3 regions of the Arthrobacter sp. B1I2 genome follow, and region 1 is predicted to be linked to each of the others. Evidence: riboswitches for the same ligand, from Rfam matches in the RefSeq annotation. Region 1 holds a riboswitch; each other region holds the start of a gene.
What was found. Region 1 has a riboswitch for cyclic di-AMP ahead of QFZ57_RS01430 (hypothetical protein). Riboswitches for the same ligand answer to the same signal wherever they lie in the genome.
Positions count from the first base shown of each region.

Region 1 (4,893 bases):
TGGACTCTGCGGGGCTGGCCAACCTGGACAAGCCCGCCCTGGCCTTTGCCGAAAGCGTGCGCAGTCCTGGACTCGACGCGTTCGCCACCGGCTTCACGAACATCGGCGGCGGCATTGGAATGCCCATCCTCGCCAGCGTCCTCACGGCGTGGTTGACCTTCCTTAGCCGGAACTGGCGCCCTCTGGTCCTCATCGGCGGCGCTGCGGCAGCCTCCGTCTCGGCCACCACCTTCGGCAAGAAGCTGGTGGGCCGTACCCGTCCGGACCACGCGGACGCCGTTCCGCCTTACGAGGACACGCCATCCTTCCCCAGCGGCCACACCTTGAACACCACCGTGGTGATCAGCCTGGTGGTGTACCTCATCTGCCTCCAGTTCTACACAATGCGGGTCCGCGTCACGGCCATTACGGCCGGTGCGATCTTCATCATCGCCATGGGCCTCAGCCGGGTATTCCTGGGCCACCATTGGCTCACGGATGTCATGGCGGGGTGGTTGCTGGGCCTCACCTGGGTGGGTGTGGTGATTCTGGCCCACCGGCTGTTCCACCTGGTCCGCAGGCGCGAGCACGCCGGCGCAGCGCCGTCGTTCGACCGTCCGATAATCCGCGACGTGGTGGCCGAGGAAGTGCACGACGGCGGGCCCTCCGGACGTGGGAAGGACAGCGCCGGATGATAGTTTTGGGGGATGCGCACTCTCGTTGTTGACCACCCCCTGGTCGCCCACAAGCTCACCGTCCTGCGGGACAAGAACACGCCGTCGCCGGTCTTCCGCCAGCTGACGGAAGAACTGGTGACCTTGCTGGCCTACGAAGCCACGCGGGAGGTCCGCACGGAGCCCGTCACCATCGAGACGCCGGTCAGCACCACCATCGGTACTGCCTTCACCAAGCCCACCCCGCTGGTGGTACCCATCCTGCGTGCGGGCCTGGGCATGCTCGAGGGCATGACCAAGCTGGTTCCCACCGCTGAAGTGGGTTTCCTGGGCATGGCCCGGGACGAGGAGACACTCGACATCATCACGTACGCGGAGCGCCTTCCGGAGGACCTGACCGGCCGCCAGGTGTTCGTCCTGGACCCCATGCTGGCCACCGGAGGTACCCTGCGCGAGGCCATCAAGTTCCTCTTCAAGCGCGGCGCGTCCGACGTCACCTGCATCTGCCTGCTGGCCGCCCCCGAGGGCCTGGCCAGGCTGGAGGAGGAGCTGTCAGGGGCCAACGTGCATATTGTCCTGGCCTCCATTGACGAGAAGCTCAACGAGAAGTCCTACATCGTCCCGGGCCTGGGCGACGCCGGCGACCGGCTCTACGGCATCGCAGGGTAGGTTTCACCCTTTTTATCCACAGATCCCGCCGTTAGCCTGTCCGGATGGACTGGAAACTCGAACTTGTCTTTGTCCCCGTATCCGACGTTGACCGTGCCAAAGACTTCTACGTCAACAAGGTGGGCTTTAACGCCGATTTCGACGAGCGGCCCTCGGACTCCATCCGCTTTGTGCAGCTGACGCCGCCAGGTTCGGCCTGCTCCATCTGCATTGGCGAAGGACTTACCGATGCCCCTCCCGGCACGGGATCCAACCTGCAACTGGTGGTCAACGACATCAAAGCCGCGCATGACCATCTGAAGAACAACGGCGTGGATGTCAGCGATGTGGACGTGCAGGACTGGGGCCACTTCGTCTACTTCGCCGATCCGGACGGAAACAAGTGGTCTGTCCAGTACATCCCGTGGCGGAGCGACGGGCAGGGCGCCGGTTAACGAAAGCCGCGGGCCGCATCAAGTGATGCGGCCCGCGGCTTTGGTAACGGCGCTGGGGTTGGCTGCCGTGGTGGTGCTTAGTACCAGTTGTGTGCCAGGTGGAAGTCCAGGGCACCGCACGGGGATTGGTAGCTCTTCTTGATGTAGTCCAGGCCCCAGTTGATCTGCGTCCGGTAGTTGGTCAGGTAATCGGCGCCGGCGCTGGCCATCTTCTCCGCAGGCAGGGACTGGACGATGCCGTACGCCCCGCTGCTGGAGTTGGTGGCCGTGGTGGTCCAGTCGGACTCCTTGGTCCACAGGGTCTGCAGGCACTGCATCTGCTCCGGTCCCCAGCCAAAGGTCGCCAGTTGGCTGGCAGCGTAGGCCTGTGCGCCGGCCGGATCGTTAACCGCGACGGCGGGGGCCGGCTCGGGCGCGGGGGCCGGCTCGGGCGCGGGGGCCGGCGCCGGCGCTTCGGCTGCGGGGGCCTGCGGCGCTGCTGCGGGGGCCGGTTCGGCTGCCTGGGGTGCCACGCTGATGGCAGCGGGTGCGGGGGTCGCTGCCGGGTTGGAGCGGATCTCGCTCTTCTCGATGCTCATTTGCGCGTCGGACGCTGCAGCGGAAGAGTTGGACCCGGTGGACAACGCCGGGGTCATGCTGCTGGTGGCCTGTCCTGCCGCGCCTACCCCCAACAGCACCGCACAGGATGCTGCAAGGACGGCCGCGCGGCGGCCCAGGGTGGTTTTCTTGGCCTGCTGCGTGGCCCGGTGTTTAGCCTTGGCCTGCAGCAGACGTGCTTCTGCCGTGTTTTTGGACATGATTGATCGCCTCTCACACCTGCGGAGTTAGCTGTCGGGTTCGGATGAGGGCATCCGGCCATACGGAAAGATCACGTATTGGCTTAACCCCAAGGGCGTTCAGTCGCCCGGGACGGTGGGTCCCCCGCCTCTGCCGTTGCTCAATCGGAATCCCAGGGGAAGCGGCAGAGCTTGGCGTCAACCCGGGATATGCGGCCCGAACGGGGACCGCACCCAATCGACGGTACAGGAAGACCGCGCCAAAGTCACATTTAGGTAACGGAAGTCACGATGGTGCGCGCGTCGAATTGCGGGAATGGGTGCGGTTGGTTCGGTACGTCCTACTTGGTGAGTTGGTAGACGGTGGAGTTGCCGACGGTCTGGGCCTGAAAGTTGGCCTGCACCCAGGCAGCCACCGCGGAGTTGCCCCGGCTGCCCATGCCGCCGCCGCCTGCAATGAAGTAACTGATCTGGCCCCTGGCCACCATGCCCTGGAACTCGGCGAGCGTGGGGTACGGATCCCCGCCATTCCAGCCGCCGAGGGCGATGACGTTGGTATTCGTCGCTAGTTCCAGGCTGGCTGCCTGGCTGGCGCCGGAGACGATGGCGGACCACTTTGTGGTGGTGGCCTTCAGCAGTGCAGCCACCGCGGCATCGGCGGTTCCTTCGGCCGGGTCGCCCGGACCACCAAGGCCACCCGCCCCGTCGCCACCCCCGGGACCGACGCCTGGGCCGTTGGCTGGATCAAGACCGTCAGCTCCGGCAGCCGCGTCGGTGGCGGCATCCCTGCCATCGGTCCGGTTGCCGCCGAACCCGGCGACACGGTTGCCGAAGCCGCCCGCGGACGAACCCGCGGGCCCCGACGTCGGAATGGAGCCCGAGTGCGCGGCGGCGGCAGTGGCGAGGGTCCAGGCTCCTGGCCCAAGTCCTCCGGCCAGGAGGGATACGACGACGACGACGGCGGCCGCGCCGGCCCGCCGGAACCGTCCGGAGGCGCCCACCGAGTCCAGGCGGAGGAGGACTGCGGCGGCCGCGAGGACACCAAGGACGACGATGGCGACGCGCAGCCAGGGGAGCCACGATGCGTCGCGGTTCAGGAGGACCGCCGACCAGGCGGAGGTTCCCAGAACGGCCACGGCCAGGACAATCCGGGCCGGCCAGTAGGCCCGTCCGCGCCAAAGTCGCACTGCGCCGACACCCACCAACGCTGCGATCGCCGGTGCCAGGGCCACCGAGTAGTAGGGGTGGACGATGCCGCTCATGAAACTGAAGACGCCCGCTGTGACCAGCAGCCAGCCGCCCCACAGGATCAGCGCAGCACGACTTGGGGAAGTTCTGACTTCCCGGCGGGTAAACCACAGGCCTGCCACCAGCAGGAACAGGGCAGCAGGCAAGAGCCAGGACACCTCTCCGCCAAAACTCGTCCCGAACACCCGCAGCAGGCCGGCCGCACCTCCGAATCCGGTGTTGCCGCCGCCGAAAGCACCGCCGGGGCCCCCGTCAGCACCCCCGGTGCCGCCGGGCATGCCCTCGCCGGAACCAGTGATCCTGGCCAGCCCGTTGTAGCCGAAGGTCAGTTCCAGGAAACTGTTGGTGCTGGACCCGGCCATGTACGGCCGTTCCGAGGCCGGCGTCAGCTGGAAAAGCGCGATATAGCTGCCGGCCACAACGACGATTCCGGCCAGGGCGCCCAGCAAGTGCAGCAGCCTGCGCCCCAGCGACGTGGGCGCCGCCCACAGGTAGGCCAGGCCCAGCGCCGGAACAACCAGGAAGCCCTGCAGCATTTTGGTGAGGAACGCCAGGCCAATCACTGCGCCGGCAGCAGCAAGCCACTTCCAGCCCGCCTGCTCCATGGCGCGGGTGGTGAAGTAGGCCGCGAGCACCAGGCACAGGGTGAGCATGGCGTCGGGGTTGTTGAACTTGAACATGAGTGCAGCCACCGGCGTCAGCGCCAGGGCGCCGCCGGCCAGCAGGCCCGCGGCCGGCCCGGAGACGCGTTTGACGGTTAGGTAGAGGAGTCCGACGGCGGCTACTCCCATGAGTGCCTCCGGGACCAGCATGCTCAGTGGCGAGAAACCGAAAATGCGGCCTGCGAGGGCGGGGATCCAGAGTGCCGCCGGCGGCTTGTCGACGGTGATGGCGTTGCCGGCGTCGAGCGATCCGAAGAGGAACGCCGTCCAGTCCTTCGTGCCGGCCTGGATGGCCGCGGCATAGAACGAGTTTCCGTAGCCTGTTGCTGCCAGGTTCCACAGGTACAGGACCGCCGTGGCCACCAGCAGCCCGGCGGCCGAAGGCCGCACCCAGCGGGGCTGGTCGCCGAAGGCGTAGCGGGTCCACCGGGATGTGGGCTCAACGGCGCTG
Region 1 is NZ_JAUSYC010000001.1:325,084-329,976, reverse strand. Features, by position in the region: gene QFZ57_RS01445 (phosphatase PAP2 family protein) at 1-674, shown strand, start outside; gene upp (uracil phosphoribosyltransferase) at 687-1,322, shown strand; gene QFZ57_RS01435 (glyoxalase superfamily protein) at 1,367-1,756, shown strand; gene QFZ57_RS01430 (hypothetical protein) at 1,834-2,553, opposite strand; cyclic di-AMP (ydaO/yuaA leader) riboswitch at 2,559-2,713, opposite strand; gene QFZ57_RS01425 (ArnT family glycosyltransferase) at 2,874-4,893, opposite strand, start outside.

Region 2 (4,893 bases), 160 kb from region 1:
GGTCGAGTTTGCGGCCCAAGGCTATCCGGAGTGCCACCGGACCGGGAGGAATCGGGGTGGCTGCATCAAACGCCGCCTGCCGGGCTTCTACCCAGGTGTGGGCCAGATGGTGAGGGGCAGCATGCCCTTCTTCAGTTCTGTCCGGTTCAGCTGTGCCCGGTTTAGATGTGCCGGGTTCAGACGGGCCCGGTTCAGATATGCCGGGTTCCGTTGTGTCTGCACCCGCCCCCGCTTGACTGCCTGGCGGCACCTCAGGATCGCTTTGGGGTTCTGCAGTCATTCGCCGGGAGTCCCGGCGGCGGCTTCGGCGTCGTAGTCTTTGGCCAAGGTACGGGCAACGGCCAGCGCCGCGTCCATGGATTCGGCGTCCATCTCCCTGCCGGGAGCGGCAGCGAGGCCCGCGGCGAAGCCGGCGATAAAAGTGGTGAGCGGCGCGGCCGGCCGGACAACGGCATGGGCCGCAACGCCTGCAAGCGCCAGCACCGCGTTGACGTCTATCTGGACATCCTCAAGCTTGTACGCCTGGAGCAGGGCCCTGCACCACTCCTCCAGCGTTTCGTCCTGGCTTTTCACGAATTGCCTCCCACGTTTGCTCCGCCCGAATGCCGGTCCTGGCTTCCACTCTGGTTCCCGGCGGCAACCCCCAGTGCGGCAGCGTCATCCCAGGTATCCACATCGGACGTGGACCCGGCGGGGACTGTGACAAGCTGCACGTCCAGATTAGCAAGGAGCGCCCTGACAGAGCCGTTGACCAATGCGTTGCGGGCAGCAAGATCGGCACACGCCTTTGTTAACTCAGCTGTGCGGTAAAAACCCAGCAGCGGCTGCGCCCTGGCATCTTCGGCGCGGGCCATGACGCCGCTGCAACGCCCAGCCGTGACCAGCGCCAGGGCATCCTGCAGCACTGCCACTGCCTGGGATGCCAGTGGCATGTCGCAGGCCAGAACCAGGGTGTACGGCGCCGGCGCCGGTCCGCCTCTTTCCACCAGTGCATCCACTCCGGCGGCAATGGCAGCCGCGGGGCCCGAGAAGTGCGGCTCCTCCCGGCAGGTCAGCACATTGGGAGGCAAGGTTGGCGGGGACAGCGCCTGTGAGGGCCGTGCTTCGCTTGCCAGCGGACCCATGTCTCCAACGACGACCGTCTGTCGGGCCCCGGCTGCGGCAGCGACGGCGCGTTCCAGGAGGGTTTGGCCCTGGAAGACCAGCGACTGCTTGGGTACGCCGCCCAGCCGCGATGACCTCCCCCCGGCCAGGATCAGCGCATCAAAGGCCTGCCTGTTCACGTGCACTCCCCCAGCCTAGCGGCCAGCACACCTGCCGGCGGCACCGCTTCTCAGGCAGCGCGCTCCGGAAGCAGGAACGGATCCCAGGCCGGCGTGGGCTTCTCCAGTTCTTTGATCTGCCAGATGGTTCCGTGCGGCGGCTCGGGCACGAACCGCAGGGTCCATCCCATCTCGGCGGGAGTATGGTCGCCCTTGACGTTGTTGCATCGCAGGCAGGCGGCCACCAGGTTCTCCCATGAATCGGCCCCGCCCCGCGATTTCGGGTGCACGTGGTCGATGGTGTGCGCCGCCTTGCCGCAGTAGGCGCATTTATGCCCGTCGCGTCGGAGCACGCCCCTGCGGCTCACGGCCGTGGAGTGGTTGTATCGGGGCCGGATGTAGCGGTTGAGGAGGATCACGGACGGGCGGCCCAGTACGTCGGTGGGGCCCACCACGGGGTCATCCCCTTCGGCCACCACGCTCGCTTTGCCCGTGAGCACAAGCACCAGCGCCCGGCGGAAAGTGATAACCGCCAGCGGTTCATATCCAGCATTCAGAACGAGAGTGCGCATGCACTTACCTCTTCACGGCCGCACCCGTCAGGGGCACGAGGGCCGGCTGCCCTCGGCATGTCCGGGCTATGGATCGACACCACAAGAGTAAACAAAGAAGTACAAAATCAGGTAATCGCCACCCGGAAGCGCTCTCCACAGCCGAACGCCCGGAGACACAACGCGGACGGCGCAGTCCGCTTAAGCGCGAAGGACCCCCGCCTCGATGGCGGGGGTCCTTCACAGCATCCTGCAGACTACGGCCGTTCAGGCCGGCACTCGAAAGCCTAGTTGACGCGGATGAAGACGGGGCCGGAACCGACGTTCGCGCTGAAGACCACGGTCTGGTTTCCGTTGTAGCCGCCGTGGACGGCCATGCCGTTTCCGGCGTAGACAGCAATGTGGGCCATGCCCGAGCCGCCGTCAGCGTAGTAGAGAAGGTCACCCGGCTGTGCTTCGGCTGCACTCACGGTGCGGCCCAGGGACAGGTAGCCGGCAGGCCAGTCATGGAAGTGGATGCCGACGGCGGCCAGGGAGTTGGTGACCAGCATGGTGCAGTCCTGCATGACACCAAGCTGCGCGTAGGCGGCGGAGAGGATTGCAGCGCCCTTGCCGCTGGCGGAAGCCTGGGCTGCGGGAGCGGCGGGAGCCGACGCGGTGGCAACCTTAGCCGTGACCTTGGGAGCAGCAACAGGCTGGGCGGCAGGAGCAGGCTCGGCTTCCTGCACTTCGACCTGGGGCTCAGGCTCGACGACGGGAGCCGGCGTGGTGGTCACGGCGGGCTTCTCGTAGCTGATGGCGATGGTGGATGCCGCGGAGATCGGGGCGTCGACGGCGGATTCAACTTCCAGCGCGGAGACCGGAGCGGAATCGCGCTTGACGTTGGCGTCTGCAGCGTTGGCCGCAATGCCGCTGGTCAGGACCAGGCCGGAAGCAGCAGCGATAACCGCGGCCTGGCGGCCCATGCCGCCTGCGTTGTCGCTGACAGCCTTGGCAATGACAGCGATCGAGTTGGTTTTGGTGGCCTCGGCGCGATGCCGTGCGGTGGCACGAGTCGTCATCAGTTCTCTCTTTCGTTTTTCCTTCGAACCGCTTGTAGGCATGCGAAGGGTGTTGGACGCGCCGGCATCTTGGGGGTACGCCGGCGCATCCCGAACGGGGATGTGGTTTCTAGCGAAGAAGCTTTGGGCAAAGAAAAAGCCCTTGGAGCGCGGAGCCCAAGAACTATTTGCTGTAGTGGTAGTACGACGAGGTACCGGTGGCTGCGGGCGAGTGGAGCAGCGTGCCCTGGGAGGGGTTGAGTGCGCTGATCATCATGCCGTTGCCGACGTAGATGCCGACGTGCGCGCCACCGTTCTGGACAACCAGGTCACCCGGCTGGGGGGCGGAGGTGGGAGTCATGATGCTCCACGCGTTGGTGCGGGGGATGCTGATGCCGGCCTGGGCGTAAACCCACTGCACAAACCCGGAGCAGTCCCAGCCCGTGACGGGGCTGGTGCCGCCCCATACGTAGGAGTGGCCGATACCGGTGTAGGCGAGGGCGGCAATGCCCGAGGTTGCCGCAGCGGACACGGTCTCTTCAGCCTTGGCAGCCGGAGACGCCTCCTGGCCTGCGACGGCCGTGGTGGCGCGGTTCGCCGATGCCGTGGACTGGGTACGCACCGGTTCCACCTTCGGAGCGGCAGTGGTCTTGACGACGGGACGCTCGAAGGACACCGTGGCCGTGGGGGCGGCGGTGACGGCGAGGGCCGTCTGGGCGGAACCGGACTCGGTGGACGCAGAGACACCAGCGGTGGTGTCAGCTGCAGTGGCCGGCAGTCCCATGCTCAGGATGAGGCCCGAAGCCGCTGCCATAACGGCAGCCTGGCGGCCTACGGTCCCGGCATTTGCACTGACGGCTTTGGACACGGCGTCCAGCGGGCTGGTGCGAACCGTTTGCGCACGGTGGCGCGCAGAATTATGGCGTGAAGACACGAAGGTAGCCTCTCCCAATGCCTGCGAGGTGAGCTGTCGGATTCGGATGGGAGTCACCCGGCCACACTGCTTCCTGGGAAGCTCGTGACTTAACCCCAAGGCCTTCTGAAATGAAGACCAAAATTGGTTCCCCCGCCCCTGCCAGACGATGAAATGCGAACGGACCTTGAGCGGTGGCAGAGTTAGGCAATCCGCACAAGAGCGTCAACTTCGGAAAAGTTGACGCGAGTTAGACGGTACAGCAGTTTTCGTTCAATGTCACATTCAGGTCACGGCGGGTTGCGGGAATCTGAGAGTGAGCAATCATTCGGTTACAGCCAGCCCATCGGATCGACCACTTCGCCGTTGACCTGCACCTCGAAGTGCAGGTGGCAGCCGGTGGAGGCACCGGTGGTGCCGCTCAGTGCCACAACGTCCCCGCGGGAGACGGTCTGGCCCACCTTGACGCTGAAGGATGAAAGGTGGTTGTACGTGGTCTCCAGCCCGTTGCCGTGGTCTATGACAACGCGGTTTCCGCCACCGAACTGGTGCCAGCCTGCGAAGGTCACCGTGCCTGTAGCGGCGGCCAGGACGGAGGTCCCGCACTGCGCCACGAAGTCCTGTCCCCGGTGGAAGTCGCCGGAGCCTCCGGTAATGGGACTCACCCGGTAACCGAAGGGGGACGCGGTGGCAAGGGATGCCAGCGGTGTGGCCAGGGTGCCGGCCGAAGCGGCGCGCGTGACGGAGCCGGCGGACTGGGCGCTCAGGAGCTGCTTCAGCTTCCCGTCCGGGTCGGCCTGGGTCACCACGGCGGAGCGGCTGAAGTCGACCTGGGCTCCGATATCAGCGGAGATCTGCGGCTGGGGGCTGACGGCGGAAGCTGCCAAGGGGGCGCTGCCGGCGGCGTCGGTCGCCATGACGGGACTCGTGGCGGGCACGGTAACCGTCAGCACCAGGCCCGTGGCGGCAAGGGCGATGCCGGCTTTTTGGCCGATGCCGCTGGCAGCGGCAAACTCCGTCATCTGCCGGAACGGACCCCGGCGGCGGCGCGCGTCACGATGCAGATCGCGGGGGCGCTCCGCTGCGACAACTTCGGCAAACCGGGGTGCCGAAGGGGGGCCCGCCGC
Region 2 is NZ_JAUSYC010000001.1:164,683-169,575, forward strand. Features, by position in the region: gene QFZ57_RS00740 (molybdopterin molybdotransferase MoeA) at 1-280, opposite strand, end outside; gene QFZ57_RS00745 (DUF6457 domain-containing protein) at 277-573, opposite strand; gene mobA (molybdenum cofactor guanylyltransferase) at 570-1,283, opposite strand; gene QFZ57_RS00755 (HNH endonuclease) at 1,334-1,834, opposite strand; gene QFZ57_RS00760 (NlpC/P60 family protein) at 2,101-2,874, opposite strand; gene QFZ57_RS00765 (C40 family peptidase) at 3,038-3,721, opposite strand; cyclic di-AMP (ydaO/yuaA leader) riboswitch at 3,792-3,970, opposite strand; gene QFZ57_RS00770 (M23 family metallopeptidase) at 4,099-4,893, opposite strand, start outside.
Region 2: it holds a riboswitch for cyclic di-AMP, as region 1 does, so the genes downstream of both, QFZ57_RS00765 (C40 family peptidase) here and QFZ57_RS01430 (hypothetical protein) in region 1, are expected to answer to the same signal.

Region 3 (4,893 bases), 2.7 Mb from region 1:
CTGGGTGGAGGCGGGACTGCTGGACGAATTCGAGCGCCGGAGCAAGCGGCTCCTGGGCGTCCACGGCAACAATGACAGCCCGGAACTGCGCCGGCGCCTGCCCGAAACGGCCACGGTGGCCCTTGACGGTGTGCGCTTTGCCATGGTCCACGAGACCGGGCAGGCCAAGGGCCGCGAACTGCGGTGCGACGTGATGTACCCCGACGCCGATGTCCTGGTGTTCGGTCACAGCCATATCCCCTGGGACACGGTGACGCCGAACGGGCTGCGGCTGCTGAACCCGGGGTCCCCCACGGACCGGCGCCGCAAGCCGGCGTGCACCTTCATGGAGGCGGTGGTCGACGCCGGCCGGCTCGCGGAGGTCAGGCTGGTTGAGGTCCACCGCGACTGACCCCGCCAGGCGCTTGGCAGAACTCGCAGTCATTGCCTAGGCTAATAACCGTAAGCATGCTTACCTTTTTGCTGTAAATATGGCTTTACTGCCCTAATTGGCGCGATCGCAGTTTGCTTCACTATCCGGGGCGACGAACCAGCCCGTGTCCGCACGAACAGGAGGACCACCATGACTGACCAGTACACCTTCCGTAATCCCGTGACTGCCTACGAACAGATTTCCCCGCCCAAACAGCACCAGCCCGAGCCGGGGCTTGACGCCGAACTGGAGCCCAAGGCTGACCTGGGCGAAGAAACCTACCGCGGCACCGGCAGGCTGGAAGGCCGCCGGGCGATTGTCACCGGTGCGGACTCCGGCATTGGAGCTGCAACGGCGATTGCCTTTGCAAGGGAAGGCGCCGACGTCGTCCTTTCCTACCTGCCGCAGGAAGAAGAGGACGCCTCGCGCATCGCCGGGATCATTGAAGCGGCAGGCCGCAAGGCGGTCAAGGTGCCGGGTGACCTCAAGGACTCCGCAGTATGCCGGGACCTGGTGGACACGGCGGTTGCCGTCCTGGGCGGAGTGGACATCCTGGTCAACAACGCCGGGAAACAGGTGGCCCAGGAAGACCTGCAGGACATCACCGACGAGCAGTTCGACCACACCCTGAAGACGAACGTCTACGCGATGTTCTGGGTGACCAAGGCCGCCGTGCCGCATATGCCCCCGGGCTCGACCATCATTAACACCACGTCCATCCAGGCCTACAACCCGTCCCCCACCCTGGTGGACTACGCCACCACCAAGGCCAGCATCAACAACTTCACCAAGGGCCTGGCCCAGCAGCTGGCGCCCAAGGGTATCCGGGTGAACGCCGTGGCTCCCGGCCCCATTTGGACGCCCTTGCAGGTCAGCAGCGGCCAGCCAAAGGAGCAACTGCCGGAGTTCGGCCAGTCCACCCCGCTGGGCCGGGCAGGCCAGCCCGCCGAACTGGCCCCCGCCTACGTCTTCCTGGCGTCCCCGGAGTCAAGCTACGTGGTGGGCGAAACGCTGAACGTCAACGGCGGCAGCCCTACGCCCTAGCTGTCCCCACGCGGCAAGCGGCTGGCCCCCGGCGCGCCCGGAGGTCAGCCCGCTTCATCCTGGCCCGCCAGGAGTTCGTCGGTGGCAGGGTCGGGCTCGCCGTTAAAGAACTGGGCCAGGACTGTCTTGAACACTGTTTCTCCGGGTGCCGCCCGGAGAAACAGTGTCATGCAGGAGCGGAGTTTCTTTGCGTCGATGCCGCCAAAAATGTCCTCGGCCGACTGGTCGGCGTGGTTTGCAAGGACCACCGCGCACTCCAGCAGCCGCGGGCCCAGCACGTCGTGGTCCAGGTAGGCCCGGGCTTCAGCCAGTGAGGAGATGGCGTACTTACGCGACATGGCACTCCGTCCCAGCCCGGCGACCTGCGGGAAGATGAACCACATCCAGTGCCCGGCCTTCCTGCCGACCTGCAGCTCCCCCAACGCCTGCTCATAGGTTCCGCCTGTGTTTTGGGCGGCAACAAAGCGCTCAAGATCAAACGGCTCGTTCATGTGGGTCTCCTTGCTTGGTCCGTTTTACGGGGTCAATTCCTTCGTAAGGGCAACAGCCGCCGCCTGCAGCTGGGGGTCCGGGTCCTGCCGCCACCGTGCCAGCACAATGCCGGCCCGCCGCCGCTCACGCTCCCCCATCCCCGCCAGCAGGGGCACCAGGACATCGGTGAGCAGGGGGTCGGTCAGATCCGCTGCCTGGGCTGTGCGGAGGAAGCCTTCCAAACGGGTCAGGTCCGAGTGTTGGAGCAGCCGTACCCGGGACTGCAGCAGCACCACGGCAGCCAGCCGGCGCTCGAAAACAGGACGGGAGCCTGGCCTCGGCTGTCCCCACAGGGCGGAGGCCAGCATGACGGTTCCGTCGCGGTCCAGGTCCTTGAACTTGCGCAGGACGTCGCGTACCGTTCCGCGAACGGCGCCCACGGAGGAACCATAAGAGGCCAGCGCGCCGCCCAGCCGGTTTCCGACGTCGTCCGCCCGGTACCAGGCGCCCTCATTCTGAAGGGTCCGGTCAACGAAATCCGCTGCGGCGGACACGACGTCCGCCGTATCCGTCACCGCGCACGCCCCGAGGAGGCGTGATGGATACAAAACGGCGTCCACGGCCGCGCTTCCAGCCTGCCCTCGGCGATGGGTTCCCCGCACACGGCGCAGGATCCATAGGTTCCACCGGCCAGCCGTGCCAGCGCCGCCTCAATCTGGTCCAGCCCGGCCGAACTTTGCTGCAGGAGCGCCGACGCCTGCGAGAGTTCGAAGGCGATCGTGGCGCCTTCCGGATCGTGTTCGTCGTCGACATTGGAGTCCTGGCGGGCCGAATTCGCTGCGTCGATGTCGGCCCGCAGGGCCGGCAACAGTGCCGCCCGTCGCGCCCGCTCCTCTTCGAGCAGCGCACGGAACCGGTCGAAATCTGGCATGGGGACAGCCTAGCGCGTCAGCCAATACCATCGGGCCCCTGACCAAAGATGCCCCGGTTGGTCACGAACAGGGGCAATGTGCCTGGAGCGTACCTTCGGATTCGAGGCTGAAGGAGGCGGCCGTGTCCGCGTTGTTACCGTTGCCGGGTTCTTTGCCCATCACCCGAGGTCGTCCTGGGAATTACCGTTACATCCAGACGTTTGCGGAATTGAGAGGCGAAGCTCGTATGTTATCCAAATGTGACAATGGCAGTGCAGGTGGGTTATTGTCTTCTGGTGTCCCTCTCAGTCGGGACATTCCCATCAGTATGCCGAGCCCTGCCACTGATCATGGGATTCAACCGCTTTCCAGCTGGCAGGGACGGGGGAACCAAGTTTCCACGGCCACTTGTGGCCTTGGGGTTAAGTCGTTAGCGCTTCCATTCTTCGCGGAGCCGCTTCCGGCCGGGTATCTCCAGCCCGAACCCGACAGCTCACCCCGCAGGCATGGGAGAGGCGATCAACCGTGTCAAAAATTTCCATTTCTGCCCGTCACCGCGCGACTCCGGCCCGCTCCATTGTGCTCGAGGGCCTCGCCGCAACAGCCAAGTCCCAGGCCCGGTCGCTGGGCCGCCCGGCGCTCGCCGTTGCTGCAGCGTCCGGCATTGCCTTTGGCGTCGGCGCCCCGGCCCACGCCGGTGTAACCGGTCCGGACACCACTGAGAACACCAGCGTCCAGGCATACTCCGCACCTGCCGCCCCGGCAGCAGCCCCCGCAGCGGCAGCAGGCAACATCCACACCGTCGTTTCCGGTGACACCCTCGGCGCCATCGCGGCTGCCCACGGCGTCAGCCTCAACGACGTCCTGTCCGCCAATGGCCTGGGACTGTCCTCGGTGATCTTCCCCGGCGACCAGATCCAGATCCCGGGCGCAGGCTACACGGCGGCACCGGCAGCAGCGCCGGCACCGGCCCCTGCAGCTGCACCTGTCCAGGCTGCAGCCGCCACCGCGCCGGCAAACACCGGCATGAACATGTCCTACGCTTCCGCCACCCCGGTGGCAGCCGCCACCGGCACGGGCACCGGTGCCGCCATCCTGGCATCCGCTTACGGCCAGGTCGGCGTGAACCAGGACTGCACCGCCATGGTTGAGAAGGCACTGCGCTCCGTCGGCAAGAGCGTCGGCGACCTTGCCCCCACCCAGTTCTTCCAGTACGGAGCAGTCGTCGGCGCTCCCGCCCCCGGCGACCTGATCATCACCTCCGGCCACGTGGGCGTTTACGCCGGCGACGGCAAGGTTGTCAGCGGCGGCGTCAACGGCTACAGCACGGAGGTTCACTCCATCAGCTGGCTCGGCGGCTACTCCGCGGTTCGCGTGGCCTAGTCTTCGCGACGCTTCGCCACAGCGAAGCTGGCTTCAAACAGGAGGGCGGCAGCCGGGTATCCCGGCCGCCGCCCTCCTGTCGTTCTGTCACCCGGAGGCCGGAAGCCGTCAGGTCCCGCAGAAAGTCATGTAGTTGCCGAAATCTTCGGGGGCGCCTTCCGCGTAGCGCTCCAGCCCCGGCCGCTCGGTAAAGGGCTCCCCGACCGCCTCCAGCAGCTGCTGCACAGGAGCCAGATTTCCTTCAGTGGCTGCGGACAGTGCCTCCTCCAGGAGGTGGTTGCGGGGGATATAGGCCGGATTAACGCTGTCCATCAGCACCGCGTCGGGTTTCATGGCCTGCCACCGCTCAGCCCAGGCGTCGAATGCGGCCAGGTCAAGAACCATACCGCGCACGGGGCGGAGGTCGCCCCGGGCCGCCTTGCCGAGGTTCCGGAAGAACAAGGTGTAGTCCACCGGGCCGTCCTTCAGAATGGCGATGGCATCGTCCACCAGGCCGGACGCGGCGGCGTCGTTACTTTCCGCATTGATTACCAGGCCGAGCTTGGTTTTCATGCCGCTGGACCATGCCCTGCTGTATTGTCCGCGGAACTGTCCCAGCACCTCCACCGCGGGGGCAACCGCCTTCTCCTGGTCCGCGTCGATGAGCGGCAGCATCGCCTCCGCGAGCCGGGC
Region 3 is NZ_JAUSYC010000001.1:3,020,257-3,025,149, reverse strand. Features, by position in the region: gene QFZ57_RS14125 (metallophosphoesterase family protein) at 1-391, shown strand, start outside; gene QFZ57_RS14120 (glucose 1-dehydrogenase) at 563-1,456, shown strand; gene QFZ57_RS14115 (DUF1810 domain-containing protein) at 1,501-1,947, opposite strand; gene QFZ57_RS14110 (DNA alkylation repair protein) at 1,972-2,502, opposite strand; gene QFZ57_RS14105 (TraR/DksA family transcriptional regulator) at 2,499-2,858, opposite strand; cyclic di-AMP (ydaO/yuaA leader) riboswitch at 3,188-3,360, shown strand; gene QFZ57_RS14100 (LysM peptidoglycan-binding domain-containing protein) at 3,364-4,221, shown strand; gene QFZ57_RS14095 (protein adenylyltransferase SelO) at 4,330-4,893, opposite strand, start outside.
Region 3: it holds a riboswitch for cyclic di-AMP, as region 1 does, so the genes downstream of both, QFZ57_RS14100 (LysM peptidoglycan-binding domain-containing protein) here and QFZ57_RS01430 (hypothetical protein) in region 1, are expected to answer to the same signal.